Regions from separate parts of the Dethiothermospora halolimnae genome, predicted to be linked through region 2. Evidence: riboswitches for the same ligand, from Rfam matches in the RefSeq annotation. Region 2 holds a riboswitch; each other region holds the start of a gene.
The links. A riboswitch is a leader RNA that binds a small molecule or an ion and turns the genes downstream of it on or off. The one in region 2 is predicted to bind cobalamin.
Positions count from the first base shown of each region.

Region 1 (8,555 bases), on a different contig from region 2:
AGATAAATAAATCCCCCACCATAGCTTTGTGCTACCAAAATATACTTTTCCCTTTTCATAGATATTATCTTAGATCTAACTACCCTAGCAGGAACAGTCCATGAAAATAAGGCCAATACTATTATTATGTTTTTAATACTTGGTCCAAAAAAGGCACCTAATAATATCATCATAGGCAAATCAGGTAATACCAACATTATATCTATTATTCTCATAATGATTTTATCTATAATACCACCAAAATACCCTGACATAATCCCCAGTATTCCTCCTCCTATTCCCGCTAACAATGCTGTAAAAAGTCCTATAGTAACACTTATTTTAGCTCCATAAAACATTTGGGACAATAAATCGATGCCCAAATCATCTGTTCCTAGCAGATGGTTTAGACTAGGAGATTTTAATGCTTCTCCAGTAGGAACATTATGGGGATATGGGGATATATATTGAGATAATATTCCTATAAATATAATTGATATTATAATTAATAATGATATCTTCCCTATTATTGTAAGTCTATTTAATTTTAATATTATATCTTTCATTTATCTCACCCTAGGATCAATTTTTTTATATATTATATCAGCAAATAAGTTCATAGAGAGTACAGTAAACGTTATAAATAAAAATATTCCTTGTATTAAAGTATAGTCTCTAACCATTACAGCCTCCTTCATAAGGCGACCTATTCCAGGATAATTAAACACATTCTCCACCAATATGGCTCCACCAAAAACTCCACCTAAATTTAAAAATATTCTAGTTATAATGGGTAATATTGAGTTTTTAAGAGCATGTACAAATATAATTCTCTTATTATTAAGTCCCTTAGCTTTAGCAGTCTTTATATAATCTTTAGATAGAACCGATATCATACTATTTCTTGATAATAGATAAAATCCTCCTACCCTAGATAAGGATAATGCCATTACCGGTAATATTCCATGATGTATTATATCTAGTATTTTATCTATCCAATTGTTATAGTCCTTAAACACAGTCATTCCCCCCGATAGTGGAAAAAAGCCTGTTTTAGCACCTAATATGAACAATAAGAATATCGCCACTAGAAATGATGGAATCTCAGAAAACACCATCATTATAGAATATATGGACCTATCAATATTATTATTTCTATTCCATGCAGAAAAGGCACCTATTATTGTCCCAATAAGGCTACTTAATAATATGGATATAATAACTATTCCAAGGGTCCATATGGCCCTTTTTAATATGATAGATTTTACTGGAGCATTGTAATATATACTATATCCCATATTTCCTTTAAACATATTTAAAATATAATATTTATACTGTTTTATTAGTGGTTTGTCCAATCCGTAATAGGATTTATACTCATTAATCTGTTCTTCGGTATAAGTATAATTAACCGTCCCTTCCTCAGAGGAAAGAAAGGTAAAAGGGTCCCCAGGCATTAACCTGGGGATTATAAAATTTAATGTAATTATTATAAAAAATACTATTATATATTCAAAAGCTCTTTTACAAAAATTCATATTTTTCAACTCATTCCATTTCAAGATATGATATTTTATTATGGGTTACGGTATGATGATCAAACACATGCCTCCATCCATCATATTTTGATGGTCTATATACATCATAGCCGGTGGTATTATATAAAGGTATTTGGGGAATCTCTTCAGCTATAACCTCTTGAAGGTTATAAACTATTTCTTTTCTTTTATCTAAATCTAATTCTGATAATTGTTTTTTAGCTAAGTTATTTATCATATCATTGCCATAACCTGGAATCCCCCCTGTAAAGGTGGTTTTTATACTATTTTCTTCACTTACATATTTCTCTCTAAGCATATCGGCATCGTTTCCCCATCCACCGTGACCAATAAGAACCATTTCATAATCTCCATTTTTTACTGCTGCATCCCTCGATTTCATATCAACACTCTTGACTTTTAAGTCTATACCTACTTTTTCTAAACTTAACTTCATTAGCTCTCCGATTCTAACCTCTTGATTTCTGTTTCCTGTTAATAATGTGAAACTATATTTTTTACCATCTAATAATTTCTTAGATTTATCTAAGTTAAAATCATACTTTCTAACCTTTTTATTATACCATCTATGATCAATAGGTATATATCCAGCACTGGCAGGTTTTCCCGCTCCCCTGGCTACCTTCTCAATCATTTCACCTTTATCTATGGCATATGCTATAGCCTGTCTTAATACCTTATCTTTAAATTGAGGATTATTATCCATATTGAACATAAGCCTATACCCCCAAAAGCCAGGGTTCTTTATAATCTTATATTTATTATCCTCTTTATATTTGTTCAATATATCTGGAGTTACCCTTGTTATATCTATATCTCCCTTTTCAAAAGCTAATATATTATCACTAACAGGGACAAACTGTATTACATCGGCCCTTTGTTTTGGTCCCCAATAATCTTTAAATGCTTTAAATCTATATGCTCCTTGCTCTTTTTTATAATCTGTAAGTATGTAAGGGCCACATCCTATTACTGCTTTAGGACTATTAAATTTTTTAGGATCATCTACATTGTTCCATATATGCTTAGGTAATATCCTTGCACTACCAAACCTTTCTAATAGGGTAGCACTGGGATTATCAACATCTATACTTATTGTGTGCCTATCTATTACATTTATTTTTTCTATAAAATTATTTTTACTTATATTTAATTCATCAAAAACTGGTGGATGTTTAGCATAATATTCAAAAGAAAACTTTACATCTTCTGCTGTCATATCTTGACCATCCTGCCATTTTACATTTTCCCTTATATTAAAGGTATATGTTTTCCCATCATTTGTTATATTCCAATCTTCAGCCAACCATGGTATAAGACCTTCCTCTCCCCGTTCTAATAAACTATCAAATATAAGTCTCATTTTATATGCCCCAGGACCCCTTGAATAATGGGTATAGGGACTTGGATATCCCCAATCTCCCCCTTCAAGATTTAATACTACTGATTCTTTTTCTTCGGTTATATTTCCATCAGAATTTGTACTATCATCACTACATCCGACTATAACTATCATAAAAGTCATAATTATAATCAATAATATATGTATCTTTTTCATATTAAGTCCTCCTTAAAAAGTTTTACACATGCCAAATAAGCCAACCTATTTTAGCCTTTGTATATTCCGTTATTATACCATTTTGTGATATATCATTTAAATATTTTTCTATGTCATTTTTTAACTTAGGATCTTCTTTAACAGATATGGTATGCATTTTTATGGCATCTTCCAAATCCATTTCCTTATTCCACTCTACATCTTTATAATATATTTTAGGGTATATTCCCATATTCCATAATATATTAAATCCATAATATATTTTATTTCCCCATCTTTTTCTAGATTTATCTTTAGAAATTATGTTATTTATTCCATCCCTTACTTTATCTTCTCTAGTTACAAATCCGCTTAAAAAACAATATCCTTTACTGGCTTCAGTCATCTTTATTAGTGTATCCTTATTGTGTATCCCAGGACACATTGACACAAATACTAAATCAAATTTATTTTTCCAACCTTTAACTTCTATATCTATTTTCTCCCAAGGAACAACATCAAATGAAGCATTTTTAATATTTGATTTCTTAACATTCTCTCTAGCATAATTTATCATATTAGGGGATATATCTATTCCCTTTATTTCTTTTACCACCTTTGAAAATTCTATACTATATCTTCCAGGACCACATCCTATATCTAATACACTTGATTCTTTGTTTATAATATTTTCCGATATAAGAAAGTCTATTGAATCTTTCACTTTACTTTCCTTTTCCTTATTATCTATCATATTATTAAATTCTTTTGCTCTAAAATCCCATAATTTTTCAGTAGTAGCTAAGTCTATTTTAGAAGATTCTCTCCATAATTTATCAAATATTTCAATATTCATTTTATCACCCTTTATAATTATAATTTTGTTATAACGTACTAAAACCCCTCAACAAAAAAGTTAAGAGGTATCAAAAGACATATATACTAATAAAAGCATAAAGACATACCCCCTATATCCCGTAGAGTTTGTGGCATATAAATATAGGCAGGTCTTCTGACTTAAGTATCATCATTTTTCTAAGCCTTCCCAAAAAAAATCAGTGGCATTAATTTAGAAAAACTCCTCTATCACAGCGGCGGGACCGTCCAGGCATCTCACCTGTCTTCCCTTTTAATCAATTATCACTAAAATTGAAACCTATATTCATTTATTAATTTTTATCACTAAATAAATCATATATTATAGTTATATTTATGTCAAGAAGTTAAAACCTGGGACAAAGGGACTGTCCCTTTGTCCCAGGTTTTATAATAGATAGGTTATATTTAAGCAATTATAATTTATAATCATGCTTAAGAAAATCAACATGGCAATCATAGTAGTAAATTGAACTATCCTTCCCAATTTATTGAAAATCCTATTTTTCACAACTATAACAGTTTCCCATATTAAAGCCAAATTTAGCATTAAAAACATATATGATAAAACATGATATGCTATTAGCAATCCTTTTATATCTAGGTTTATTTTAGAAACATTTAAGAGAATCATTAAAAATACTCCCGATATTACAACCATGAAAATTATATTTAGTCTAGTTATTATAATACACTTTCTTCCCTTTCTTGTAACTTCATTCTTCTTATTCCACCATCTACTGAAAATAAAATATATTATGGATACAACAAATATTATTGCTAAAAAATATATAGCAAAGGATTCTAATATACTTTCAATTGTAGTAAGTTTTTCATATGTTCCATTGGAGAGGGGACTATATCTCCCCAACATATTTAAATAATCAAGCATTACATACTTTTTGTCACTTTGTGACTGAAATATTAGTAAACCACCTTTACTATTTTGAAACTTCCCTTTGCCAATATGTTTAAATATATATTCACTACCTCTTAGGGAGACTTTTATAGAAGTTTCATTATAAGGTGAGACACTTAACGTTCCAGTTAGTGATCTGAAAATTTTAAAGGGTGAACTAAGGGGAGTCCTTACAGCAAAATATTTTCCAAAATATTTTTTTATATCTTTGCTATAGGGTTTTGAAATTATTTTTACATTTTCTTTGTTATTTTCAGTAAATAGTTCATAGAACTTTTCTTCAAAATTACGTCTAAATGCAAACTTAGATGATGTTTGATCATCTTTGTTAATGGAAATAAAAAATCCTATATTTTTTTCAGGATAAATGGATAATTGAGCAGCATATGTTGGTCCATCTCCTTCATGACCTATAACCTTGTGTCCATTCCTCTCTCTCTCATAAAAAATAAGTCCATTTCCCAACATTTCCTCATCATATGTAAACTGAGTTTTTTGCATCTTCATTAAATATTCTTTAGAAAGAACATTTTTATTTCCTTCTAATAAAAATTTCATAAAGTTCCCCATATCATGGGCATTTGAAAAAGCAAACCCTGCAGGATGTATATGATATCTAACTGGACCCTTAGGAACTAAATCTCCATTTTTATATAAATATCCTTCAGCAAGATTTTTTTCCATCTTCGCATCATATCCATAATAACTATGATCCATTTCTAATGGCTCAAATATTTTAGTCTCAATATATTCTTCTATAGAAAGTCCCGATACCTTTTCCACTATTCTACCTAATGCAGTTATTCCATAATTTGAATATGACATAATAGTTCCAGGAGTTCTAATTACATCCGGTGTATTGGTTAAAACTTCATTTAAAGATTTAGGCTTCTCTTTGTATTCCCAATCCATTTGCCCTAGAAAACCAGTATCAAAACCGCCGGTATGGGTCATTAAATGAAATATAGTTATATCTTTTCTATGTAAACTTTCATTATCTATATCTTGAAAATACATATCTATACTATCATCTAGAGATAGTTTCCCTTCTTCACAAAGCTTCATTATCGCTACACCCGTAAATAATTTAGTAAGGGAATTAATCTGAAATATGGTTTTATTAGGATCAACTTTAGTTTGTGTTTCTAGATTCCCAAAACCATACCCTTTTTTATATATTATACTCCCATCTTTCACTATACTTAGGGACACCCCCGGTACATTATGTTTCTCCATAAGTGCTGTAACGACACCATCTATTCTAGTAAATTTATCCTTTATCTTGTTAAACTCACTGTTAGCACCAGCTATACTAATAGAACTAGAGAATATTATAAGACAAACTAATATTATTGATATAAACTTTTTCATAATGAAACACCCCTTTATATTATTAATTATATCTATAAAACTACTATAATTTTATGAACATTTTAGATTTTGTTCATATTTTTATAAAAAAAATTATTTTTTCAAATTATTTATTATGGCTTCAATAAGGAACTCTGTTAGCATAGGAAAATATTCTTCTCCATATTCCTTTTTATTAATATTCACATTATAAATTGTGTTAATGACAATTATGAAAAATTCAGGATCAATATTTTTCACTATACCCTTATCTTGCATATTTTTTATATATGGTATGAAGGTATCCCTAGTGGACTCAGTATACTTCTTATACTTATTAGGTTTTAATTTACTTAAAACTTTGTCTCTTACTTCAGTTTCAAACATAACTTTTAGTATAGGATTCTCTTCAATTTTCTCTAAATGGTTAGAAATAGCTTTTTTAAGTATTTTTAATGACTGCTCTTCAATATTTAAAGATTTTATTATTTCTTTATTTAATTGATCATTTTCTTCTAAAAATATATCTAGAAAAATATCTTCTTTAGAATCATAATAGTTATACAGTGTCCCCGTTGCCACCCCTGTTTTTTTAGCTATTTCCCTTATACCTGTTGACTTAAAACCTTTTTTAATAAATAGTTCCCTTGCTTCTTTTAATAAATTAAATTTTATATTTTTATCCAAACTTCCTCTCCTCTCACCATATTATGAACATTTTATATTTTGTTCATCTACAACTTATCACTTTCTTAAATTTATGTCAACAAAAATATAGGAATGATATTTAAATATCATTCCTATAAAAATCATTTATCCTATTTATCAAAACTATAAAACTAATATGATTACCATTACTATTTTTTAACAATAACATTCCATTTAGTATAGGGAAAGGGATTAACACTAAAGTCCAAATCAGTTTCTACATATGTAACAACAATTTCTGTTAAGCTGACTATCTTCCATTTTTTAAATAAATCTCTTATACCTTGTTCATCAAAATAATGATGAGGTACTCCTGCTTCAGGTCCATCTTCCCTTACGAAAGTGTTTTTTTCTATTTCTTCTCCCCTAAGATCTGGTCTACCTGCCGTTGTGGAAAGTAATGATGCCATGAACATCCCACCTTCACAAAGACTTTGGTATACATTTTCTACTGCTTTATTAATATTATCAATGGTATTGTGATGAAGAGCATCCCAAGATATAGCACCGTGAAAATTCATGGCTACAAATAGGTTATCAGTCATATCTGCAACCTTCAAAGTTCCGTTTACACCATTACTTTTAAGCCATTTATCAGTATGAACAATTCCATTTGGGGAAATATCACTTCCATATGCATTATGCCCCATCTGAGATATTAGTACAGTATGTCTTCCTGCCCCACAGCAAAAATCCCATATTGATAGTGGGCTTTCAGTAAATACCCCCTCAAGAACTTTTATAAACTTATATACCTCTGGTTGCGGTAAAGCTGCTATAAACTTTTCATCTAAAAACAGTTCATTCCAAGTAGCCATAGTTTATTCCTCCCTCTTTAATATCAATATTTAAAATATAATTGTTAAGGACATAAACTCTATCATAAATGTTTAGAATTATCAAACAAATTTTTACTATATTCCTAATGACACAATCTCTATTATATTATAGTATACCTATTTTTCCCTTGAACTTTTGATTGATACAATGCCTTATCTACCCTTTTAAAATTCACAGGTTCTCTAAAATATATATTCTCTCTTTACAATAAGCATTTTCTATCTTTAATATATAAGTAATATTCCCATGTTTTTCACAAAATCGAAAAAGCAATCACCAAAACTGGTAATTGCTTTTATATATATTATATTCTCTTAAAATCATGAAATCTTGTTCCTTGGAAGGTAAGCTTTCCTTTATCCCCTTCAACTATATATCCATATTTGTTTGATGGAACCTTTAACTCCACTCTATCATTACTATCGAACTCAAAGGTAATATAATATGTGGTACTTCTTGTATTATGGACATGACCATCATGATTATGGCTATGCCTAGATACATGACTTCGTTTCGATACTACTTTTGCATCTACAGTCAAAACCGGCTGTTGATTATTATTATGCCATTCAGAAACCCCTTTAACTATATTGATGATAACAATAATAATAATCATCATAAATATTATCCCAAAAAATGGTGGAAGACCTCCAAACATAATAACCTCTCCTTATAATCTATTTACTTTAATTATATCCTACTATTCATATTTTTCAATTTAATTTTTATCTAATATAATCATCTGATCTCCACCATATTCTACTCCACCACAAATAGTCGTATCTTT
Region 1 covers NZ_JBAKFX010000014.1:61,527-70,081, reverse strand. Annotated here, with positions in the region: gene V6137_RS07940 (ABC transporter permease) at 1-545, opposite strand, end outside; gene V6137_RS07935 (ABC transporter permease) at 546-1,112, opposite strand; gene V6137_RS07930 (hypothetical protein) at 1,045-1,260, shown strand; gene V6137_RS07925 (ABC transporter substrate-binding protein) at 1,528-3,096, opposite strand; gene V6137_RS07920 (class I SAM-dependent methyltransferase) at 3,119-3,931, opposite strand; cobalamin riboswitch at 4,061-4,250, opposite strand; gene V6137_RS07915 (serine hydrolase domain-containing protein) at 4,340-6,241, opposite strand; gene V6137_RS07910 (TetR/AcrR family transcriptional regulator) at 6,335-6,907, opposite strand; gene V6137_RS07905 (class I SAM-dependent methyltransferase) at 7,078-7,746, opposite strand; gene V6137_RS07900 (DUF2500 domain-containing protein) at 8,073-8,426, opposite strand; gene V6137_RS07895 (tocopherol cyclase family protein) at 8,487-8,555, opposite strand, start outside.
Region 1: linked by a shared signal. The riboswitch ahead of V6137_RS07920 (class I SAM-dependent methyltransferase) and the one ahead of V6137_RS00415 (ABC transporter substrate-binding protein) in region 2 are both predicted to bind cobalamin.

Region 2 (8,555 bases):
CCTAAAGATTTCAATCCTGACAGGAAATATCCATTAGTATTATTAGTTCATGGGGGACCCCATGGATCCTATGGTCCTAACTTTATGTTTATGGCTCAGTTATTAGCAGCTGAAGGTTATGTAGTGATATATACAAATCCTAGGGGAAGTATAACCTATGGACAACAGTTCGCATGTTCAATAGATAAAAACTGGGGAGATAAAGATTATAAGGATATCATGGCTGGAGTAGATGAAATAATCAAAAAGGGTTATATAGATGAAGAAAATATGTATGTTCATGGATGGTCCTATGGAGGATATATGTCCTGCTGGATTGCCACCCAAACAGATAGATTTAAAGCCATTTGTGCAGGAGCTAGTGTTACTAATATGTTAAGTGGCTACGGAACCTCAGATATAACCTTTGCCGATGAATATGAATATGGTGGTCAGCCATGGAAGGACTATGAACATCTTATTGAACATTCAGCTATTGGTCATGTGGAAAATGTGAAAACACCTATGATGCTTATGCATGGGGAAAATGACCTAAGGGTAGCAACAGGTCAAACAGATGAATTTTATATAGCACTTAAAAGACTGGGAAAAGAGGCTATAATGGTAAGATACCCCAATGAGTTCCATGGGTTATCCCGTCCGAGTCATGTGATAGATAAATATGAGAGAATAATATCTTGGTTTAATTACTATAGAGGTTTATAAAAATTAAGTGGACACTGCCTAAGGGTAGTGTTTACTTAATTTTATAGGGGGCATAAAATATGAAAATTAAAAATCAAAAGGAATACTTCAATAAAAATTATAAACAGTGGTCTAAAAATACACCTAAAGATAAAATCGATATTTCAACTAAAATAATAGAATTAATAGGACTAAAGGAAGGAGAGTCAGTGATTGACGTAGCCTGTGGAACTGGAATCTTATATTATATTTTAAAAGATAAAAAGTTAACCGATTATCTTGCTATTGATATATCAGAAAAGATGTTAAAAGAGCTACAAAATATATTCCCAGATGTGAACACGAAATGCTTAGACTTTGATAAAAAGGTTAATATAAACAACAAATTTGATTATGTTATTATATTTAACGGTATTCCCCATTTTGAAAATATAGATATAGCATTTGAAAATGTGAAAAACACTTTAAAACCTGGAGGTAAGTTTTTAATAGCCCAGACTAAAACTAGAGATGGTATAAAAGAGCATCATAGAAAAATTGGATATGATCTGGGGAGGGAACCTATTCCAAGAGATAATACCTTGAAACAATTAAGTGAAAAATATGGATTTACAGATATAATCATAAAGGATCAAGAATTTTTTTATTTTAGTTGTAAAAAGAAACAATAAAATATTACCGTTGCAATCATGCTTAAAAATAGATAGAATTACATTATATTCAAATTATTTTAGTGATCTAATATAATCATAACAGTATAATACCTCTAAACTTTAGGAGAGATTACTTATGAAAATAGATAGACTTCTTAGTATATTGATGATACTTATCAATAGGGATAAGGCCACCGCAAAGGAACTGTCTGATTATTTCCAAGTATCGGTTCGAACCATCCAAAGGGATATGGATTCCTTAAGTATGGCTGGGATACCTATTTATGCCGATGTTGGAAAAAAAGGTGGCTACAAATTACTTGATAATTATAAACTAGATAAAAATTTTTTAAATACCAATGAAGCCAAAATTCTCAATTCTTTTTTAAAAAGCTTAGAAAAAGTAGTACCATATTCAGAAATAAAATCCATATCTAATAAATTTCATACCATACTTCCAACCGATTTAGAAAAAGATAAATTAGTCATAAAATTAAATCCTTTAATGAATGAAAAGAAGCTAAGGTACAATGTAGATATATTATCTAAGGCTAGAAATAATTGTCGTAAAGTTAAGATTAAATATATAGATAGTAACTTTAAAGAAACATCTAGAACTATATGTGCCTATACCTTGGTAATGCTGGGAACCACCTGGTATGTCTATGGCTATTGTGAACTTAGAAAAGATTTTAGATTATTTAAACTAAATAGGATTATATCTTGCAATCTCTTAAGAGATAAATTTGAAATTAAAGAAACACCCAAGATCCTCCCTTGGGATGATAATATGGATTCTAAAAGAAAAAGTACCAAAATAATATTAGAAGTTGATAAAGCTTTACAAGGTAAACTTCCCGATTATTTTGACCATAAAAATTGTAAAGTTGAGGATGATAGGATAATTGTTAATCTAGATTTTCCTGTGGATGAATGGTTATATTCCATTCTTTTCGGATTAGTTCCCTATGTTAGGATTATAGAACCCACTTGGGTGAGGGAAGAGTTTGTTAGAAGGCTTAAAATATCTCTAGAAAAAAACAATCTATGACACAATGGTGTCCTAATATATATTTTATAATAAGTATATAGTCAACTTAACAGGGAGGAATAATATATGCTTAAATTAGGTTCTACATATTTATTTGTAAAGGATATGAATAAATCTATTTACTTCTATGAAAAATTACTTCAAATGAAAGTTACTTCTAAAAATTTTAATAGATGGGCTCAGTTTAATTTTGACGGGAATTGTATTGCCCTTATGAATCAGCAGTATGATGATAAAAGAATGGGAAGTGGTGAAAATTTACAAGGGGTTTATAGTGAAGAATATCTAGAAAGATATAAAGACTTTAAAATAACTTATGGTAATAATTTTGTGCTAAATTTTTATATCAATAATTTAAATGCTGAATATGAAAGACTTAAGAAATTAGATATAGGTAAAGTTTCTCCAGTTATGTATCTAAATGTGGCATCACCCTATTATTTTTTCACAATAGAAGACCCAGATGGAAATACCATCGAAATAACAGGGAATTATAACAAGGAATCATAAATTTTAACTACTATATTAGGTAGAAATTTAAAAACGGTTCAGTGAAAAATCGGGAATATAGGTATAAACACTACCCCTTAAGCTAATAATGAAATCATAATATATTAGTGAAAGGGGTAGTGTTATGCCACGTCCATTTAGATTAAAAACGAATTTTTCAATTTATCATATTATGATTAGGTGTGTAGATGGGATACTCCTATTTAAAGATGATCAGGATAGGGATCAATTTTTATTAAGAATAAAAAGATATAAAAAAAGGTATGGATTTAAGTTATATGCCTTCTGCCTTATGGATAATCATGCCCATATGGTTATTGATGCTGCAGGTGCTGATATAACCAAGATAATGCACGGTATAAACTTGTCCTATGCTAAATATTATAATAGAAAATATAAAAGAAGGGGTCATGTATTCTCCGACAGATTTAGAAGTGAGATAATAGATAAGGACAATTATATATTACAGGCCTCAAAATATATTCACAAGAATCCTAGAAAACTAAGGAATTGGAGTAATAAGGTTTTCCAATACCCATATTCCAGTGCACCAATTTATTTAGGAGATTTAGATGATAGATTTGAAATAGTAGATTGTGACCTTATATTGAAGTTATATAGTGATAAAAATAAGAAAAAAGCTATAAAGGAATATTTAGATTTTATGTTAGTGCCTAATTCTGCTGAGGAGCAAGAACAGATAGAGGCAGAATATGGGTTTAGAAACCAAAAATGTGAATATAAAAGTGAAAAAACTATCATAGCAAAGGATATAGAGCCAGATGATATACTAACTTTCGTAGGGGACTATATAGGAGAAGATAAAGATAAAATAAAAATAAAATATATTAGAAATTTAACAAAAGTCAAAGCTATAGCTATGGTTCTTATGAGTAGATTTTGCGACTATAAGGTCAAAAATATCTGCCATTACTTTGGCAATATAACTCAGTCTAGAGTGTCCAGTCTTTGTTCACTAGGGGTGGAGCTATTATTTAGTGATGAAAAATATAAGAATATCGTTGATGACTTTTTAGAAATATGTGGATAATAAAATAAAGCATTTTCAAGGTCCAAAAATTAAAATTATGGAGTTAAGTTTTATATTTTATGTTATAAAAGTGGACAAGCTTAATGAATTTATTGAAAATTTACAAGTAAATAAGGGATATAAGGTAAAAAATGAAAGTTTCAAAGCTAAATTTTTAATCAAATAATAATATAACCAATCAATGAACCGTTTTTAACTTCTTTTTAACTTCCCCTCTCCAATAAAGTTGACAATAACAACATAATTACCTATAATTAAGTTTAAATGTATAACTGAATATGCTGAAAGAATGGGTGCCTTTCATGAGGATAAAAGGGAAATTCGGTTAAAGTCCGGTGCAGCCCCCGCTACTGTAATCATTGACGAAATCTTCGTTAACCACTGGCTAAAGGGCCAGGAAGGGAAGAGACTAGGATGAAGTGTAAGCCAGGAAACCTGCCTATAAATCTTTCTTAGGTAATTATTTCGGAGGGAGATAGTTATTTATATAATGGTGATATTATGTCTTTTTTTAGAAAACTTAAGTTTTATATTACAATTATATTTATACAAGGCTCCTAATAGGGGCTTTTTTATATTAAGAATTGCTTAGTATAATAGTTCTTCTAAAAGAAAATCTAAGGGATTCAATATACCGAATCTCTACATATACTATTAGCTAAATAGATATCTACTCCCTACACTTTACACTCTATACCAACAAAGGACCTTCAATGGTGCCTTTGTTTCGCCACCAAAAGATAAAGGAGATGACAATTATGACAAAAAGAATTATTACAGTTTTACTTAGCTTATTCCTTATAGCAACACTAACCGTTGGATGTGGAAGTGATGCAAATACATCTAACAATGACAATCAAGACAAAGTAAAACAACAGAAACAGAAGGATACACAAGACCCAACAAAAGAAACATCTTACTACCCAGTGACTATAAAAAATTATAATTCCCAAGGAGAAGAATATCAAATAACATTTACTAAAAGACCGGATAAGATCATCACTACAAATCAGCCTCCAACGGAGCTTTTACTTACTTTAGGTCTTGAAGATATTATGGTGGGAACATCATACTTAGATAATCCCATTTTACCTAAACTTAAAGAGAAATATGAAAAGATACCAGTACTATCCAATAGATATCCTTCTAAAGAAGTGGTTATAGCAAAACAACCCAATTTAATATTTGGATGGAGTAGTGCATTTATGGATAAAAACATAGGTTCAGTGGAAAGTTGGAATAAAAAAGGAGTATACACGTTTATCCAAAGGAATTCAGGGGTAGCCGATGAAAGGTCCATAGAAAATGTATATAAAGACATAGATGATATAGGAAAGATTTTTAATATTAAAGATAAAGCAGATAAACTTATAAACTCAATGAAAGAAAGAATATCCAATATCCAAGATAAAATAAAGGATAAAGAACCTGTTAAAGTACTTGCATTAGAAGGGGCTGGAGATAATAAATATCGTGTATATGGTAAAACATCCCTTATAAATGACATGATAGAAAAGGCAGGGGGAATAAATTTAGCAGAAAAGAGTGGAACCTATAGCATAGAAAATATAGTTGCTAAAAATCCAGATGCTATTATACTTATCCATTATTTAGAGCAAGAAAAGGATAATGATAGTATAAAAGGATTAAAAAATAATTCTGTCCTTAATAATGTAAATGCTATAAAAAATGATAAAATAATATTTACACCCCTAGCAGAAACCTATGCTGGAGGAATTAGAACTATAAAGGGTATTGAAAGGTTTGCTAAGGAGTTTTATCCAGAATTATTTAAATAAATATATGGAAATAATAGGTGATAATATTGGAAAACACAGAAAAACTAGGACAATCCATAGGGGAAAATACCAATAGCTTTAAAGAAGGAATAATTAAAGATAGGAAGGTTTTTATAATAACAATCCTATTACTTATAATAACCTTATTTTTATCAATTATATTTGCTGTGGTATTTGGTCCTGTGGAGATAAAAGCCACAGAGGCATTTAGAATAGTAGTTTATAATACAGTAAAAATACCCATAGGAGATATTGAAACCCTTACTTCAGGAATGAATTATGACATAATATGGGGAATTCGAGTTCCTAGGGTACTCTTAGGAGCAGTTGTAGGCATGGGTCTTTCTATAGTAGGAGTGGTAATGCAGGCTATGGTACAAAACCCTCTAGCCAACCCCTATACCCTAGGTATATCCTCGGGAGCCTCATTAGGGGCTACATTTGCCATAATGTTAGGTGTAGGAGGTATATTTGGTACAAATGCCATAGGGATATCGGCATTTATAGGAGCATTTATTTGTTCCGTGGCTGTATATATACTGTCTAATATCGGAGGAAATTCATCATCGGTGAAGTTATTATTAGCTGGTATGGCAATCAGTGCCATATGCTCATCCTTTACAAGTTTTATAATATTTATAGCCAATGATGCCCAGGGAATGAAAACTTTAACTTTTTGGTTAATGGGAAGTCTAGTATCAGGCTCGTGGCAAAATATCATTACACCAAGCATTATAATTGTATTGGGAGTATTATTTTTCATATTCCAATTTAGAAACCTAAATATGATGCTTATGGGGGATGAAAACGCAATAACCCTAGGAACCAACCTAAATTCCCACAGGAAAGTTTATATGCTTATAACTTCCCTTATGACAGGAATGATAGTTTATGTTGCTGGAACCATAGGCTTTGTGGGATTACTTATTCCCCATATAGTGAGGGGAATAGTTGGATCTGATCATAGAAAATTAGTACCCATAAGTGCTCTAATAGGAGCTATTTTTCTAATATGGACAGACGTATTTGCAAGAACTATAATGGGGGGAACTGAAATACCCATAGGGGTAATAACTTCTCTACTGGGAGCGCCATTTTTCCTATGGCTTATGGTGAAAAAATCCTATGGATTTGGAGGCAATTGATTATGGAACTTAAAACCAATAATATATCTGTTACCATAAGTGGTAATCATATACTGAAAGAAGTCGAGGCTAATGTAAATAGGGGCGAATTTGTAGGATTAATAGGGCCAAACGGAAGTGGAAAATCAACTCTACTAAAAACTATATACAGAGTAATAAAACCTGATGCAGGACTTATAACCTTAGACGAAAGGGAAATAGTTAATATTCCTTTAAAGGAAACTGCAAAACAACTGGCTGTGGTGAGACAATTTAACAACTTTAACTTTGACTTTAAAGTTGAGGAAATAGTAATGATGGGAAGAGCTCCCCATAAAAAAATGTTGGAGTTTGATAGTGTTAAGGACTATGAAATAGTCTATGAGTCATTAAAAAAAGTGGATATGGAGGACTATGGAAAACGAAATTTTTCAACTTTATCTGGGGGAGAAAAACAACGGATAATGGTGGCTAGGGCCTTAGCCCAAAGAGCGAAATTCTTAGTATTAGATGAGCCAACAAATCATTTGGATGTAAAGTATCAGCTGCAACTTTTAGACCTTATAAAATCCCTAGGTCTAGAGGTATTGGCTGCGTTACACGACTTAAATTTAGCAGTAATGTATTGTGATAGGATATATGTAATAAAGGAAGGAAAAATAGTAACTGAAGGAAAACCAAAGGAAATTATAACAGAAAAACTCCTTAAAGAAGTTTTTGAAGTCAATGCAGAAGTTAAAAAGCACCCTAAAACAGGACAACTAAATATAATGTATTTACCAAGACATAATATAAATAAGGCCTAAATTTATTGGGCCTATTTTTTATATACTAATTATTTAAATAAATGCCCATATTCTAAAATTACTTAATCAATCCTATTACAACTACCACTAATCCATGATAAAATAAAAATAAAAGGAGTGATAATAATTAATATTACTAAATTAACGAAAACTTTAGGAAATAAATTATTCTTTAGTATTAGAAGGTTTCCCATGGCACTATTATATTCAACTTTAACTGTAATAATTTTAATATATGGAAATCATTTAGACTATATAGATGACATGAGGGCTACTCTTAGACCTATAGTAATGACAGTTGCCCTAGGAATCCCTTTAAGTTTATCAGTATATTTATTATTTGAGGCTAAACCAAATATAAATAAACAAATAAGAATACTGGTTCAAGGAGTGGTGCCAGTTATACTAGTACTTTTATATTTTTTATACTTTAGGGAAATAGACTATGTATCAGGGACTAAATATGTTGGATATACCATAGCACTATATCTTATATTTACCCTTATACCCTATATAAGTAGAAGAGGAAATTACGAGATATATGTTATTAAGTTATTCTCTAGATTTGTTGTTACATATGTTTATTCTTTAGTTTTATACTTAGGACTTGCAGCTATATTAGTAACAATAAACCTATTATTTAATGCAGATATATCAGGGAAAATATTCGGGGACATAGGATTTATAGTGGCAGGAATTTTTGCTCCAGGATTTTTCTTAGCCGATATACCAAAGAAGGAAGAGAATATTTCTATAAAGGATTATCCTAAAGTACTAAAGGTTTTATTAAAATATATAATTATGCCCCTATTAAGTGTTTACACAGTTATCTTATATATATACTTTGGGAAAATAGTAGTTATAAGAGCATTACCAG
Region 2 covers NZ_JBAKFX010000001.1:87,381-95,935, reverse strand. Annotated here, with positions in the region: gene V6137_RS00445 (S9 family peptidase) at 1-705, shown strand, start outside; gene V6137_RS00440 (class I SAM-dependent methyltransferase) at 765-1,355, shown strand; gene V6137_RS00435 (helix-turn-helix transcriptional regulator) at 1,474-2,388, shown strand; gene V6137_RS00430 (VOC family protein) at 2,455-2,898, shown strand; gene V6137_RS00425 (transposase) at 3,023-3,949, shown strand; gene V6137_RS00420 (hypothetical protein) at 3,942-4,115, shown strand; cobalamin riboswitch at 4,224-4,406, shown strand; gene V6137_RS00415 (ABC transporter substrate-binding protein) at 4,708-5,748, shown strand; gene V6137_RS00410 (FecCD family ABC transporter permease) at 5,775-6,893, shown strand; gene V6137_RS00405 (ABC transporter ATP-binding protein) at 6,896-7,678, shown strand; gene V6137_RS00400 (DUF4153 domain-containing protein) at 7,871-8,555, shown strand, end outside.

Region 3 (8,555 bases), on a different contig from region 2:
GGGACACCACTTCCAATAGGAAGAGCTGCAGGGAGTGAAAAAAATAGACATAATTGGAGTTTAAATCACAATGATATTATTAATATTAATAAGGATTTAAAATATCTTAAAGACAAATATAAAGATAAAATCATTTTATCAACACTAGATGAACTATTTGATAAGAGCAAACAAGAATACTGGCTAAGTTTTTTTGAAGAGAATTATGAACATAGCTTTAGTTGTGGAGCTGGAATTACATCGCTTACTGTTACGGCAAATGGAAATATAAAACCATGTGAAACTATGCCAGAAGAATATTTTAAAATGGGGTCTTTAAGTGATTTGGATTCTATTATAAACAGAAAGGAAATAAAAGGACTTAAAAAAGAGGCTTCAGTATATGGGGAAAGTCTAAAAAATAACAATATAGATCCCAGTAAGATTTGTGGAAAATTAAATAGGTTAATAAAAATTAGTGGTGACAATTAGAAAATTAGCCTAAGATATAAACAAAGGATAAGCTAGTAAACTAGCTTATCCTTTGTTTATGCCCATATAAAACTATATTTTAATTTATAATACATGGAGTTTTAATTAAAAATTAAAATTTAAATTGAACCTTTTAGTTATTTAAGAACTCTATATATAAAGGGGGAATGAAAATGAAAAAAATATTTATTTTTGCATTTTGTATAATACTAATATTAACTTCGTGTACAACGGATAAAAAAGAGGTTAATAGTAAAAGTAGTGAAAGTAAAGAAGTAACTATAGCTGTATGGGAGGATGATTATGATTTCACTATAGACCTTTCCATGCCTATTATTGAGTATATATCAAAATATAATAAGGATAATGATACAAGGGTGAAGTTTGATAAAATTAAAGGGAATACCTATGAAGAATTCTTAGATAACTTAAATGTTAAGTTATATTTAGATGAAGGGCCTACTCTTATATACATATCTAATATGCCATATTTTTATCAACTATTCAAAGAAAAAGGTATAGCAGAGAAGGTAGATACTGATACCATACCTAATCTTAATAATGTATATGACTTTTATTTAGAAGATGAAATATATTTTATACCCATAGGTGCTGACTATACGTGTAAATCATTCAATAAAGAACAGATAGAAAAGCTCGATATTCCATATCCGGATTATGACTGGACTATAGAAGATTACTATGAAATCAGAAACAAGTGGGTAGACTATACAAAACCTATAGAGTTTTCTCGAGATGATATACAGGATATAATCATATATAAATTAGATAACATAGATGTGTTTAGTCAAGATAATAAAAAAATTAATCTAGATACTAAACAAATGAAAGAAAACATAAATAATATGAGGGAAGAAATATATTCAGATAAATATATTTTACCTGAAAATTTTACATATGAAGATTATTATAATGCCTGTTTTGATTATCATAGTTTTAATAAGGGGAGGGATTTTCTTACAAGGTCGGCTACAATTTATTATTTAACCTTTGATGCATATAATGCCTTAAATGTTGAATCTTTAAAACGAGGTATGATGGATGACAGAATACATTTTCCAAATGTAAATAATCAAAAATACAATATAGACCTAGGTGGGTTTATAGTTAATAGTAATGGGAAAAATAAAAAACTAGGATATGAGTTTATAAATAGTTTATTAAGTAAAGAGTTTCAAATGCAAATGTATAAAGGGGAAAAACAAGATTATGTTTTACCATCAAATATGTATAGTCCTGTGTTAAAGACTTTAAAAGATAATATACAAAATATAGAATCAAAGAAGAATCTACAACCAGAGGTTATAAAAATTAAAAATTATATATATGACAAACTTAAAAAAGGAGAAATAAAACCAGAGATATATAGAAAAGACAAGACATTGAAAACAGTTACTTTAAGAAGAAAGTTATATAAGGATTTATTTAAGTTTATATTTACAGAGGATGTGTTTAGTGATGACAGCTTAAGTAGAGAATTAAAGGAGTTAGAAGATAGGTATAGTATATATTTAAATGAATAAGAATATTTACATAATTTCACAAAGAGCTTTTTGAATATTATATCACTCTAAATTCAAAACAGGTTTATACCAATATGCCATTTATTTTAATAAAGGATAATGTAAAAAAATATAGAAATATATAATAACTAGATTATTTATAATTTTAAAATAGCTTTAGTATACTTAAGGCTTTCTATAGGGGTGATGTATATTGGTTGAAAATATGAAAGTAGGTTTATTTAATGGAACGGTTGCCACTACAAACGGTTTATATAAAATAACAGATATAGATTTAGATAGTGCTAAAAAACTTATAGAGAAAAATGGATTTATATCTGCTATAGGCCATGGATCAACTGCTGAAATTATGTCCGATTTGTTTAATATGGATATAGACATGAATCGTATACAGTTTAAACAGAAGGTTGGTCAAAAAGCTGTGGTTTTTAAATTGAATAAAAGACCACCGGAAGGTGTTGTATTAACTAGAGAAGAGGTAGAGTCTATAGGATATTCGTTAAAACTAATGGAAAGATTAGAATAAATTAATTGAATAATTTTATTTAATATGGTAAAATCTTTATGAAAAGTAAATAGGAAATTTGGTTTGCCTATGGTAATTAAAAGGGAAAGAGGTGCAAATCCTCTGCAGCCCCCGCTACTGTAAGTAGTTACGAAACTTAAGGTTCCACTGCAAGATTTCTTGTGGGAAGGATAAGGAGTAGGGTTAAACTATGAGCCAGGAGACCTGCCGAATTTCTCGATAAAGTATACTTTCGGAGGGAAGGTTGTGCTTATGGGTGAATCTATGACGGGGGAAGTCTGTCATTTAACATTCACTGTGTATAAGTATACAAGCTCTACCTAAAGAAGGTGGAGTTTTTTTATTTTATAGTAAACTCCAATTCATCCGAAGGTCTAATTCAAAAAAAGAAAGGGGTATTATTATGAAGAGAAAAAGAGTGTATTTATTATTAATTGCTTTACTTATTTTAGTAGCTCCAAACTTTGCAAGTGCTATGCACATAATGGAAGGATATCTACCTCCTATGTGGGCAATTGGTTGGATAGTGGTGGCTATACCGTTTTTGATTAGGGGATTCAGTAATATTAATGGAATAGTTAAAAACGAGCCAAAGAAAAAATTATTACTTGCACTTGTTGGGGCATTTGTGTTTATATTATCAGCCCTTAAGATTCCATCGGTAACGGGAAGTTGTTCCCATCCCACAGGAGTTGGATTAGGTGCCATATTATTTGGACCCACTGTAATGACTGTTTTAGGAGTTATAGTTTTACTGTTTCAAGCATTACTATTGGCCCACGGAGGAATAACAACTCTGGGAGCAAATACATTTTCTATGGCAATAGTAGGTCCATTAGTGGCATATGGATTGTTTAAATTGTTGAAAAAACATAACGTAAAGGGTGGTGTGGCAGTTTTCTTAGCTGCAACTTTAGGAGATTTAGCTACATATATGATGACCTCAGTTCAATTGGCAGTTGCCCATCCCGATGCCACCAGTGGAATAATAGGATCTATGTCTAAGTTTATGTCAATATTTGCAGTAACTCAATTACCTATTGCCATAGCAGAGGGAATTATAACAGTTATAGTGTACAATCTATTAATGGAATATAAAACCGAAGGGGGTAATTTAATTGAAAACATCAACTAAAAATCTTATCTTATTGGGACTTGTTATAATAATTATATTAATACCCCTTATATTTATGGGGAACTCAGAATTTGGAGGAGCAGATGGAGAAGCAGAAGGGGTTATAACAGAGATATCACCCGACTATGAACCTTGGTTTAGTTCTATTTGGGAACCTCCAAGTGGAGAAATAGAAAGTTTATTATTTGCATTACAGGCAGCCATAGGAGCAGGAATTATAGCTTATTTCTTTGGATATATGAAGGGAAAAAGAAAAAGTGCTAATAATAGATAAATATGCATATACTAATAAGTTGAAAGATAAAAATCCCTTGGCAAAGTTCTACTTTGCCATTTTTTTCTTAATATTGGCTATAGTATCTAAAAAATTTTATATTCATATTGCTATATTGTCAGTAATGTTTTTTATAACTATAACAATAGCTAAAATTCCCCTGAAAAAATATATCAAAATGATTTTAATACCTTCATCGTTTTTAGTACTAAGCATTTTAGCAATATTAATATCTGTATCTAAAGGAAATGGTGAATACATCATAAGTATGGAATTGTATAATGTAAATATTGGAATAACCAATGGAAGTATAGAAAATGGAAGAATATTATTTACAAGATCTCTATCGGCAATAACTTGTACTTTTTTTCTTATACTAACAACACCAATGAATGATATAATATATATACTAAAAAAGCATAGAGTGCCTAAGCTTTTAATAGAAATGATGGTGTTAATATATAGATTTATATTTATACTTTTAGAAGAATATAAAAATATCTATACAGCTCAACAATTAAGATTTGGATATATAAATATTAAAAATTCCTTTAAATCCCTTTCTGCTTTGATATCGGTGCTATTTACAAGGATAATGCTAAAATATGAACATATGGAAATGGCCCTTGACAGTAAAGGCTTTGATAATGAATTTTATGTGTAGGTGATTAAATGATAAAAACTAAAGATTTAACATATATATATGAGGATGGAACTAGGGCCCTTGACAACATAAATGTAGATTTAAATAAAGGAAATATAATAGGCATAATAGGAGCCAATGGGTCTGGAAAAACTACATTGTTTCTAAATTTGGTTGGCTTATTAAAGCCCACCAGTGGAAAAGTATTATTTGATGATAATCAAATAAGTTATAAAAAAAAGGAATTAATAAAGTTAAGAAAGAAAATAGGTGTAGTATTTCAAGATCCAGATAAACAGATATTTTATCCTAAGGTATATGATGATGTTGCATTTGGACTTAGGAACTTAGGATATGATGAAAGGGAAGTAAAGGGGAGAGTAGAAAAGGCCCTTGAAAGTGTAGATGCCAAGGACTTTAAAGATAAACCTGTTCATTTTTTAAGTTATGGACAAAAGAAAAGAGTAGCAATAGCAGGAGTACTAGCATTAGATAATGATATAATTTTTTTTGATGAGCCTACAGCAGGTCTTGACCCTATTATGACTAAAGGAATAATAGATATTATTAAAAGTATATCAGAAAAGGGAAAGAAAGTGGTTATATCTAGCCATGATATGGATTTAATATATAAGCTATGTGATTATGCATACATATTAAATAGTGGAAAAGTGATATCATCTGATAATGTAGAAAAAGTATTTTTAGATGATAGTATAGTAAAACAAGCTAAAATAGAAGCCCCCTGGCTTATTCGATTTCATAAAAATGTGGGAGGCCCTATATTTAAAAGGGAAAAAGAGTTATATAAATTTTTAAATGAAAGGATTTAAAATAGGATTAAATATATATTTAGAAAAAGTAATAAAAAATGGTAGCTATTCCGCAGGATTTGTGAAAATATAGAATAAGGGAGGAAATTGTTAGAATTCCACTGTTCGAGCATAGCGAGTTTGGAATTCTATTTTCGACCGTTTCTATATATTTTCCAAATCCGAGGACTAGCGGACATTTTTTATTACTTTTTCAATATCCTAAATTAAATATATATTTAGTCCTATTTTAATATAAAATTTTACATTTAAAAGGATATATATTGATGAATATAGAAATATAACTATTGTGACTTTATAAATAATGTGGTCACCAATACTTTATTAGGAGGCAAGAAGGTATGGAGAATATAATAAATGAAAGGGAAATGGGAATTGGAGAGATATTTTCCTATGGATTTAGTATTTTTAAAGAAAAATTTAAAACGATAGCTATGATAATATTAATAGTTTATATACCAATTAATATTTTATTAGAAATGGTATCTTCTATGATAATAACAGAAAACTTATTTAGAACATACTCAACATTAGTGGATTTGCTGGAATTATTATTTGGTATATTGGCTACAATGTCCATAACCTATGTAGTTTATGGATATATATATGGTGAAGATATAAAATATTATGGTGCCCTTGAAAAAAGCTTTAGTAGATGGGGAGCGGGTATAGGGACAGGTATTATCCGGGGAATAATACTTTTTATCCTATTTTTGGCACTTATAATACCCGGTATTATATTTGGAATATATTATACATTTATGGCTCAAGCAATTATATTAAAGGACATAGGTGGGAAAGATGCATTGGACTATAGTAGAGAAACTGTAAAAGGGAGTTGGGGGAAAGTTTTTGGATTATCGGTATTATCAGGTATTATAGGTATAATAGTATCTTTACCACTTTTAATATTACCGGAAAACTTTATAATAAATGTTTTGTCAAGCACTATTATAGACATATTTTTAGCTTTTATAGTTGTTGTAATGACTGTGGCCTTTATAAATTTAGATATTATTAAAGATAAGGAAACTTTATAGAATATAAAGAGAATAATATGAGTTTATTATTTGTTCTAATTATATAACATCTGAAGGGACGGTATGAATATGATAGTTAACGGCAAAAAAATAAAGAATATTAAAATAAGAAGAGCTAAATCAAGTGATGCATCGGAATTGGTAAAAGTAGTTAAACAAATACATAGGGAAACAGAAAACCTCCTTAATACTCCAGAGGAGTTTAATGTAACTGTAAACCAAGAAAAAGATTTTATAAAAAGTCAATCGCTTTTTTTAGTAGTGGAAGTTGACGGGAAAATAGTGGGTTCATCAACCCTTAGAAAAAATAACATAGAAAAACTAAGTCATACTTCAGTTTTTGGGATAACCATACTAAGGGACTATTGCAATCTAGGTATAGGAAGTAAGTTGGTGGAACATACTATTTCTTGGGCCAGGGAAGTAAATATAGAAAAGATTGATTTAGAGGTTTTTGAAAACAATAAACCAGCTATAAGACTATATAAAAAGTTTGGGTTTATAGTAGAAGGTAGAAGAAATAAATATATTAAAATTAATGGGGAATATCAAGATATGCTTCTGATGACTAAAATTTTGAGCTAATATAATATTTTCTTTAATGCTATTATAAAGTATGGGTATAGGGACTCAATATATTGAGTCCTTACACAACATGCTTAATTTTAGATATCTAAACTTTGTGCTTTGGGGCTAAAGGATTGGTAGTTGGGTGGATAGTCCATATAACTAGTTATTCATTTGGGATAAAAAGGACATGGCCATTTCAATTGATTTGGTAAGTTCTACTTTAACAATTTCTAAGTTTTTTTCTTCTGACCCCTCTTTTACAGTAAGTCTACATATATTCTTTCCAACTTCAAGTTGAACAAAGTCATCCTTTAATATATTCTTACAAGTATCTTTAATCATATTTCGGGTATTTTTATCTTGTAGATAAGGTTGTAACTGGTCTTGAAGGGATACCAATATCCTTTTTTTGTCATCTAGTTCTATATATTTTATAAATTCATTAAAATTGTCCATAAACATACTCCTCTCCATCTTATGATATAAATAATTATAACATAAAGAATATATAGGGTGATATGAAAAAAATGGAACTTTAAAATTTTTATCTCGTCTAATATAGTAATGTTAAAAAAAGAAAGGGTGTAGGAGTATGAAAAATAAAAAAATACTTATAATCTTTTGTATGATACTGGCTTTATCTCTTATAGTTAGCTGTAATGAAGAAAAAGTTCTAGAAGAAACATCAACAAAGAATGAAAATGATAGTATTAATAGTAATGAAAAAGAAGAATCCAGTGAAAATAAAGATTTGACTAAAGAAGAGAAAGTAATAAATAATGGTTCTATAGAGCCTTTCAATTCTGGTGATGCTAAAGTAAAAGATGTAGTCATTGGAGATATTTTAGATAAAGTAAATAGTAAGATTGGACCTGCCAATGAAATTGAAGATATGAATGAGGAAGACTTTGGTGATACAATAAAAATCAATAATTATGATTTTGGTAAATTAGAGTTTTCTAAAGGAGAAGATGGAAAGTTCTATTTATATAGAATTATTATACAAAATGATAATGTAATAGGTCCTAGGGAAATTAAAGTAGGAGATAGTGTTGAAACAGTACTGAGCAAGTTTCCTAATGATAATAATGATAAAAAAGACGGTATGAGGGTTTTATATGGTGGAGATTACGAATCTAATGGGTCAGGAATTTTATATTATGACGAAGATGATAATATATCCCTTATAAACTATATACATGGACAAGGGGGATTTGGTTCATATGGTATGAAATTAAGTATAGAGAATAATAAAGTAAAAGATATGGATATTATGGTTCAAATTAACTAACATTAAAGGAGATGAAATAAATTATGATACTTTCAGGAAAAGAAATAAAAAATAGACAAGGTAATGAAATAATAATAAAACCATTTAATGAAAAACAACTTAATCCCAATAGTTATAATTTAAGGTTAGATGATGAGTTATTAGTATATGAAGAAGAGGTCTTAGACATGAAAAGGGAAAATAAGACAAAAAAGCTAATAATACCACCGGAAGGAATAGTATTAAAAC
Region 3 covers NZ_JBAKFX010000007.1:62,290-70,844, forward strand. Annotated here, with positions in the region: gene V6137_RS04715 (radical SAM protein) at 1-471, shown strand, start outside; gene V6137_RS04720 (extracellular solute-binding protein) at 645-2,015, shown strand; gene V6137_RS04725 (YddF family protein) at 2,209-2,541, shown strand; cobalamin riboswitch at 2,584-2,767, shown strand; gene V6137_RS04730 (energy-coupling factor ABC transporter permease) at 2,945-3,676, shown strand; gene V6137_RS04735 (energy-coupling factor ABC transporter substrate-binding protein) at 3,660-3,950, shown strand; gene cbiQ (cobalt ECF transporter T component CbiQ) at 3,934-4,614, shown strand; gene V6137_RS04745 (energy-coupling factor ABC transporter ATP-binding protein) at 4,623-5,426, shown strand; gene V6137_RS04750 (DUF7847 domain-containing protein) at 5,768-6,466, shown strand; gene V6137_RS04755 (GNAT family N-acetyltransferase) at 6,530-7,051, shown strand; gene V6137_RS04760 (hypothetical protein) at 7,196-7,492, opposite strand; gene V6137_RS04765 (hypothetical protein) at 7,629-8,327, shown strand; gene dcd (dCTP deaminase) at 8,351-8,555, shown strand, end outside.
Region 3: linked by a shared signal. The riboswitch ahead of V6137_RS04730 (energy-coupling factor ABC transporter permease) and the one ahead of V6137_RS00415 (ABC transporter substrate-binding protein) in region 2 are both predicted to bind cobalamin.

Region 4 (8,555 bases), on a different contig from region 2:
TATGTAATTGTCAAATATTAAATAGTAAGAAATTAGATATAGGGAATGTTTCTTTAAGAACCGCTTGGTTATATAGAATGAAAGAAGACATAAAAGAAGATAGGTTTTTAAAAATCGCATTGGATTCATATGAGGAAGCTTATATGAAGGAGTCTTTAGCTAGTACTAATATGGATCAAATAACATTAGGATATCTTGTGGGAGAATTATATAGAAAACTTGGTGATAATGATAAAGCTGTATCTTGGTTTGGAAATGTAGTTTCAGACCCTCTTATAAAAACGAAACCTAATATTGAAAAGATGGCTAGAGAACAATGGAATAATATTAGAGAAAATAAATAATTTATAAATTAATGCTATTTTATAGAGATTATATAATAAATAATTTACATATAAAAAGTTTACAATTTAACTTTTCCTTGAATTGTAAACTTTTTATATGTAAGCGTTTTCTTAAGATGAAAAACATATTTTTTTATATTAAAATATTACAAAAAAAACAAAAAATATTTCTATAATATGGAAATTAAAACGGTGAACAGTTTTGACAAACAACGACATAAAAAATATAATTATAACAAATTATTAATAAATTATTATTTTCCCTTTAGTTTAGAAGTTAGAAAATTAGCAAAACTATTGTATTAATATTACAAAGGGAAATAAAAATTAAAGAAGAAAATGATAATTAGAGTTATCATTTAATAAATAGTAGCTGTATATTCAGACTAGGGCTACTTAAAAAAGGAGGGGCAATTGTGGAAACAGTTAATTCAAACACCAAAGCACAAACCAATAGTGAATTAAGGTACAAAATCAATGATAAGCCACCTATTAAGATGGCTATACCATTGGCACTGCAGAATATATTTGCAGCATTTAGTGGGATAGTAGCGGTACCCTTAGTAGTAGGAAATGCCATAGGACTGCCAATGGAACAAATGGCTTTTTTTGTTAATGCCACTTTATTTATGGCAGGTCTAGCTACATTTATTCAAGCCTATGGGATTGGACCTATAGGATCTAGACTTCCTTGTATAATGGGAACAGACTTTACATTTGCAGGACCTTCAATAGCGGTTGGGTCAACAATGGGATTACCGGGAATATTCGGTGCAACTTTATTAGGATCATTTGTAGAAATAATATTGAGTAGATTTATTAAACCTCTTATGAAGATTTTTCCGCCAGTTGTTACAGGTACGGTTGTTTCATTGATAGGTTTAACTTTATTACCGGTTTCAATCGATTGGGCTGCAGGAGGACAAGTAGGAGCAGAGGGGTATGCAAGTTTAGAAAACCTTTTCTTAGCAGGGATTGTAATGATAATAATTATACTATTTAATCAATATGGAAAAGGTTTTCTCAGTGCAGGAGCTATATTATTAGGTATTATAGCAGGTTATATTATATCTATTCCTATGGGAATGCTTGATATTACTCCAGTTAAAGATGCTGCTTGGATAGCTTTTCCTACACCTTTTAAATATGGTATAGATTTTAGCTGGACAGCATTATTGGCATTTATTCCCGCATATTTAGTTACTACAGTGGAAAGTATAGGGGATTTAATGGCAGTTGGAGAAGCTAGTAACCACAAAATCACCCATGATGAGTTGGCAGGAGGACTATTGGCAGATGGTACTGGAAGTTTTTTAGCTGGTATTTTTAATGCAGGACCTAACACATCATTTAGTCAAAATGTTGGTATAATCCCTATAACAGGGGTTGCAAGTAGATTTGTTGTTGTTATTGCAGGTATTATCTTAATGTTGTCTGGTATTTTTCCAAAACTAGGAGCATTAGTTTCAATAATGCCGGATCCGGTATTAGGTGGAGCTGGAATAATGATGTTTGGTATGATAGCAGTAGGTGGAATTAAGACTTTAAAAAAAGTAAGGTTTACAAGGAGAAACAGTTTGGTTATTGCTATTTCTATGGGATTAGGACTAGCAGTTGCATTTAGACCAGAATTACTAAATAATTTCCACGAAAAATTAGCAATCATATTCCATTCAGGAATAACCACAGGTACTTTGGCGGCAATAGTACTAAACTTAATATTACCTAAAGATAAGTAAAAAATGGCCCTAGGGCCGTTTTTTTTAGTTAATAGATAATAGTTAACAATTAATAGTTAATAGATATGGTTATTTCACTCCCTACGGTCGTAAAATTTTATTCTGATAGTGACTGATGAAATTTATTGGGAACTACGTGGTTTTTTGAATTCTTAGTTATTAGAGGAAGTGTAATTCTATAACTTATGTAAAACCACAAATATTTTGTTGTTGGGGGATTCGTAATCCCACAACTATTTTTTTATCAACTTTTATATTTATAAATCATAATATAAATATAAAAGTAGTGGAGTGATAAATATGATGAATTATAATATACAAACAAATAAAAAGCTTCCGTTAGTATTTATACCTGGTATATTTGGTTCCTTGGGAGATGATATTATCCCAGGAACAGGAGAGTTTAGTTTTGGACCAGCTAGCTATATATACGATCCTTTTATTAAAAGTTTAGAGGGGATGGGATATAAGAAAGAGGTAGATTTATTTGTAGTACATTATGACTGGAGAAAAGGGAATTATTATAGTGGGACAAACTATCTTATACCAGAGCTAAATAGAATTAAGCAGATATATAAAACTAATAAGGTAAATATTGTATGTCATAGCATGGGAGGGTTGGTGGCTAGAGCTTATATACAAAGTGACTTGTACAATTACGATATTAATAAATTAATAATGATTGGTACTCCCAATGCTGGGACGGTGAAGGCCTACTATTTTTGGGAAGGTGGAGAATTGCCCTATGATAAAGTCAATGGGAATGTATTTTTCAAAGTACTTTGGGAAGGATTTGTATGGATTTTTAAAAAGGTATATAAGGAAAAACAGGATATTAATTTTTTGAAAAAGTTTTTTCCTGTAGCAAAAGAATTATTACCAAGTAGAGAATATGGAGAATATCTATTTTATAAGGATGATAAGGACTTTATTCAGTTTATATCCCATGATAGAATACAAGAAAAAAATAGTTTTCTTAATCACTTGAATTCTAGTGTTGATAAACTTTACAGTAGAATAGGAGATATCCATATAATAGTAGGTAAGGGTATTGAGACTTCAAGGTTTATATGTGTAAATAAAGTAGATAGTGACAAGGAACTGTGGATAGATGGTAAACCGGGATATGTTATAACAAGTCCCCGTGGTGATGGAACAGTGATTAGTAGTAGTGTTGCATCTATATTTGGGAGAAAACTATTTATAAATGGAGACCATGGAGATATCTTACTTAAATCTGTTGATAAAATAAAAGATATATTAAATATAAAAACTATTTCTAGAAGACAACAAAGTTTTAAAAATAAAGTTTTATATAGTATAATAGCTAGAGACGTCAAAAACATAGAAATACATAAGATAAATAAAAAAATATCTATTAATAATAAATGGGAAGATAATTATAAAGGACTGACGGTAATAAAAGTTGGGGAAAATTCCTATTGGCTTATTATTGATTATAATTATTTTAATAAATCAACAATAAGATTTGATTCAATTAAAACTATGTATAGTGAAATAATTATTTTAAAAGGGGAAAAGAACAAGGGAGTAAAGAAGGTATCTGAAGTAAATACAAAGGACTATTATGAACTTAGTTTATAATAATCTTGAATAATCAAATTGTATCTGTTATTATTTTATATGAGTATAATAAAAAAGTTAGGTGTTTCATAAAGAAACTTAAAAGGGAAAGTAGTGAAAATCTACTACAGCCCCCGCTACTGTAAGTGAGGATGAAACCAACATATGCCACTGGGGAACCGGGAAGGCGTTGGAAGTAATATGATTCACAAGTCAGGATATCTGCCTAACAAATTGGTCTCGGAGGGAGGGTATATACTTATATATCCTAGCATAATAATAGCTAGGTATTTTTATGTTTAATAAGCTATAATAAAAAACGGAGGAGGATATATATGAAAGTGAGAGGTAAAAAGATTATATCTGTGCTTATGGTATTATTATTAACTATGACAGTGTTATCAGGCTGTATAAGGGTGAAGGATGAATATAAAGATAATGACAGTAAAGAAGAACAAAATACAAATGATACAGTTGGATTCCATTATCCATTGACAGTTAAAGATGGATTTGACAATGAAGTAACATTTGAAAAAGCACCTAAAAGGATTGTATCTTTAGCACCAAATAATACTGAAATATTATTTGCACTGGGTCTTGGTAATAGAGTAGTGGGAGTTAGTAAGTATTCTGATTATCCAGAAGCAGCTAAAGATAAAGAGACTGTTGGTAGTTATAATAGCATGAATATAGAGAAAATTATAGAACTGAGTCCTGATTTAGTAGTTCAATATGGTGAAGGTAAAGAAAATATTAATAAGCAATTAAAGGCTGCAGGTATCAAGATACTAAACTATGAACCAGAGTCCATTAAAGAAGTTATGTCAACTATCGAATCTATAGGTCAAGTAACAAATACAATGAAAAAAGCTAAGGAAATCACGGTTGTTATGCAGGCTAAAATGGATTATATAGCATCTGAAGTGAAAGATGCTAAGAAACCAAAGGTGTTTTATGAAGTTTGGGGAGACCCGTTAAAGACCGCAGGACCAGGGTCTTTTATAGATGAAATTATTACTTTAGCAGGTGGAGAAAATATAGCTGGTGATGCATCTGGTTCCTACGCTGATTATTCAGTGGAGAAATTAGTAGAAAAAAATCCAGATATTTATATAGCACCAAATAGTCCTGGAAAAACAGTTGAATCTATAAAAAATAATGAGCAGTATAAAACATTAAATGCTGTAAAAAATGATAAAATATATCTTGTTGATCAGAATATTATTTCAAGAGCTGGTCCTAGAATAGTAGATGTCCTTGAAATGATTGCAAAAAAAATACATCCAGAATTATTTAAAGATACTACTAAAGAATAGACGAAGTAGGGATATTTATGAAAATCAACTTACAGAGAAGGGAAAGTTGGGTTTTTACTTTGTCTTCTCTGGTTATAATTTTATTAGTTAGTATAGCGGTATTTTCAACGATAGGAAGTGCAAATATAAATGTTTTAACCACTATAAAGATAGTTTTCTCTAAAATACCTATAATACAGAATTATATAGATATAGATAGCATTCCAAAATCATATCAGGCTATTATTTTTAATATAAGAATACCTAGAATATTGGTAGGTGTATTGGTGGGAGCAGCTCTTTCTAGTGTGGGGGCTGCTTTTCAAGGAATGTTTAAAAATCCCATGGCTGACCCCTACGTTATAGGGATATCTTCAGGAGCCGCTCTAGGAGCTACTTTGGTTATTATAACTGGAATTAACATAGTCCTATTTAATATATCAAGTATATCTATAGGGGCATTTTTAGGGGCTATGGTATCTACATTTATAGTTTATTTTGTATCTAAGGTAAAAAATAAGGTGCCAGTAACTACGTTACTTCTTTCAGGAATAGCTGTTGGACAATTTTTTACTGCTATCATGTCATTTCTTATGGTGATCCATAGTAATGACTTAAGCAAAATAATTTATTGGACATTGGGTAGTTTTTCGGGGAAAGGGTGGAATCAACTTTTAACTATTTTATTTCCTATTTGTATAGCCATAGGTCTATTAATCTTTTTATCAAGGGATTTAAATATAATGTTAACAGGGGAAGAATCGGCTAAAAATCTAGGGTTAAATGTAGAAAAGACAAAAATAGTTATATTAGTATTATGTTCATTTATAACTGCTATGGCAGTATCGGTTAGTGGCATAATAGGATTTGTTGGTCTTATAATTCCCCACATAGTAAGATTGAAAAAATGCCAATAGATTTAACCATAGTTAGTGCTGATAGGACGATGATAGGAACAGGGCCGTCTCTAGGGAAGTCTATAGAAAATAAAGGCTTAATAATTGCCGGTACAGATCCCATATCCACCGATACTGTTTCTGCAAGATTATTAGGTTTTTTACCCCAAGCTATTCATTATTTATATACACTACATAAAAAGAGGATAGGTGAAGGAGACTTGAAAAAAATAGAATTAAAGGGGATTGGTATCAAAAAGGCAGAAGAAGAATTTAGTATAAATACTTTTAATAAAAGAATAGTTTTAGATGACAAGGGGATAAAGAATATACATGGCAATAAATAGTCTTTTTCAACAAAATGTGATATAATTCTATTAAATTATGCTTACAGAAAGGATGATATAATGAAAGTAGAATATGTAAATCCATTTTTAACAGCAAGTAAAGATATACTAGTCCAAGTAGGGAATATAGCACTAGAGCAAAAGAAACCTTTTATGAGAAAAGATATAAGCCTAATTGATTCAATAGCAGTGGTCGTTGGAGTCACCGGGAATTTAAAAGGACAGATTGTTATTAATTTTACTGAAGAGACAGGAAAAAAATTAGCTTCTAATATGATGGGAGGTATGCCAGTGGCTACTTTAGATGAAATGGCTAAAAGTGCTATTTCTGAACTTGGAAATATGATTATGGGAAATGCCTCTACTAAATTGTTCGATATAGGCATTAAAACGGATATTACCCCGCCTAGTATCTTGGCGGGAAAAGAAATGGTATATTCAATTAAAGGGCAAGATATAATGTGTGTTCCATTTGAATTTGAAGAAGAGACAATTGAAATAAATATATCTGTAAAAGAAAATAAATAAAATGAAGGGGGTGCTATTATGTCTATAAATATAGTATTAGTTGAACCTGAAATACCACAAAATACTGGTAATATTGCTAGAACATGTGCTGCAACGGGAGCATCACTTCATCTAGTTAGACCTCTAGGTTTTTCTACAGACAACAAACATTTAAAGCGGGCAGGACTGGATTATTGGGACTTATTAGATATTCATTATCATGATAGTTTTGAAGAGTTATTGTTGAAGCATGACAAAGGTAGATTTTTTTATGCTACTACCAAAGGGAAGAAATCATATTCAGATATGGAATTCTCGGAAAATTGCTTTTTAGTGTTTGGAAAGGAAACCGCAGGATTGCCAGAGGACCTATTGATGGCTAATAGGGAAAGGAATATGAGGATTCCCATGCTTAATAGAGAGAGTGCTAGATCCCTTAACTTATCTAATTCCGTGGCAATAATTACATATGAGGCATTAAGACAGATTGGTTTTCCTGGGTTAAGATAGTTTTGTGAAAAACATCTAAAACAATAGATTTTATTTAACGTTTTCCTAACAAATTTATTTGTATATTTACAAATTTAACATGGATTTAACAAAACTCAGATGAATATGTTGTATCATATAATTTGTTACGTAATGGCAAATAATATATAACATATGAAATGGAGGTTAAAAAATGGAGGTAGCTTTTGGAGTATTAGGTGGACTAGGCCTATTTCTTTATGGAATGAATATAATGGGAACAGGTTTACAAAAAGTTGCAGGTGAGAGATTAAAGAATTTAATAGGAATTTTAACTAATAACAGGTTTATGGGGGTAATAGTAGGTGCCCTTGTAACAGCAATAGTACAAAGTAGTAGTGCCACAACCGTTATGGTTGTAGGTTTTGTAAATGCTGGAATTATGAAATTAACCCAAGCTATAGGAGTAATAATGGGTGCCAACATTGGTACTACTATTACTGGACAGCTTATAGCTTTTAAACTTACAGCAATAGCTCCAATTGTTGTTGCTATTGGTGTAGGTATCTTAATATTCTCATCAAAGAAAAAACATAAACAAATCGCAGAAGCACTAATTGGATTTGGTATACTCTTTGTTGGAATGGATCTTATGAAAGAATCTTTAGACCCATTAAAAGAATCAGAGGCATTTAATAATGCCCTTCATGGACTTAACAATCCATTAATAGGAATTTTAGTTGGTTTTGCTATGACAGTGCTTGTACAAAGCAGTAGTGCTTCAATGGGGGTATTATTGACTTTGGGCAGTCAGGGAATGATAACTATTGAGATGGCTTTACCTATTTTATATGGTGATAATATTGGTACATGTGTTACTGCCCTATTATCAAGTATAGGAGCGAGCAAAACAGCTAAAAGAGCTGCTGTAATGCATTTATTATTTAATCTTATAGGTACTGCTATATTTATGCTAGTTCTTAGGATACCTATTGAATGGGCAGTTCAAGAAATATCAAAAAATGATGTTTCTAGACAAATAGCTAATGCCCATACATTCTTTAATATAATTAACGTAGCTATATTAATTTGGTTTGCTCCATTAATAGTAAAAGCTGCCAAAAAACTTGTTCCGGGAGAAGATGAAGATACAAATGGACTTAAATATTTAGATGCAAGAATAATAGAAACACCATCAATTGCCGTGGGGCAAGCATCAAAAGAAGTTTTAAGAATGGGAAGATTGGTACAGGAGAATTTAAGGACTTCAATCAAAGCCTTCATAACTAAGGACGAAAAGTTAACCCATAAAGTCTTTAAAGAGGAAAAACGAATTAATCAGTTGGAAAGTGATATAACTGAATATCTTGTGCAG
Region 4 covers NZ_JBAKFX010000037.1:26,970-35,524, reverse strand. Annotated here, with positions in the region: gene V6137_RS14015 (DUF2225 domain-containing protein) at 1-344, shown strand, start outside; gene V6137_RS14010 (nucleobase:cation symporter-2 family protein) at 761-2,083, shown strand; gene V6137_RS14005 (lipase family alpha/beta hydrolase) at 2,384-3,688, shown strand; cobalamin riboswitch at 3,731-3,911, shown strand; gene V6137_RS14000 (ABC transporter substrate-binding protein) at 4,003-4,983, shown strand; gene V6137_RS13995 (FecCD family ABC transporter permease) at 5,001-5,879, shown strand; gene V6137_RS13990 (DUF362 domain-containing protein) at 5,870-6,205, shown strand; gene V6137_RS13985 (chemotaxis protein CheX) at 6,266-6,733, shown strand; gene trmL (tRNA (uridine(34)/cytosine(34)/5-carboxymethylaminomethyluridine(34)-2'-O)-methyltransferase TrmL) at 6,752-7,222, shown strand; gene V6137_RS13975 (Na/Pi cotransporter family protein) at 7,395-8,555, shown strand, end outside.
Region 4: linked by a shared signal. The riboswitch ahead of V6137_RS14000 (ABC transporter substrate-binding protein) and the one ahead of V6137_RS00415 (ABC transporter substrate-binding protein) in region 2 are both predicted to bind cobalamin.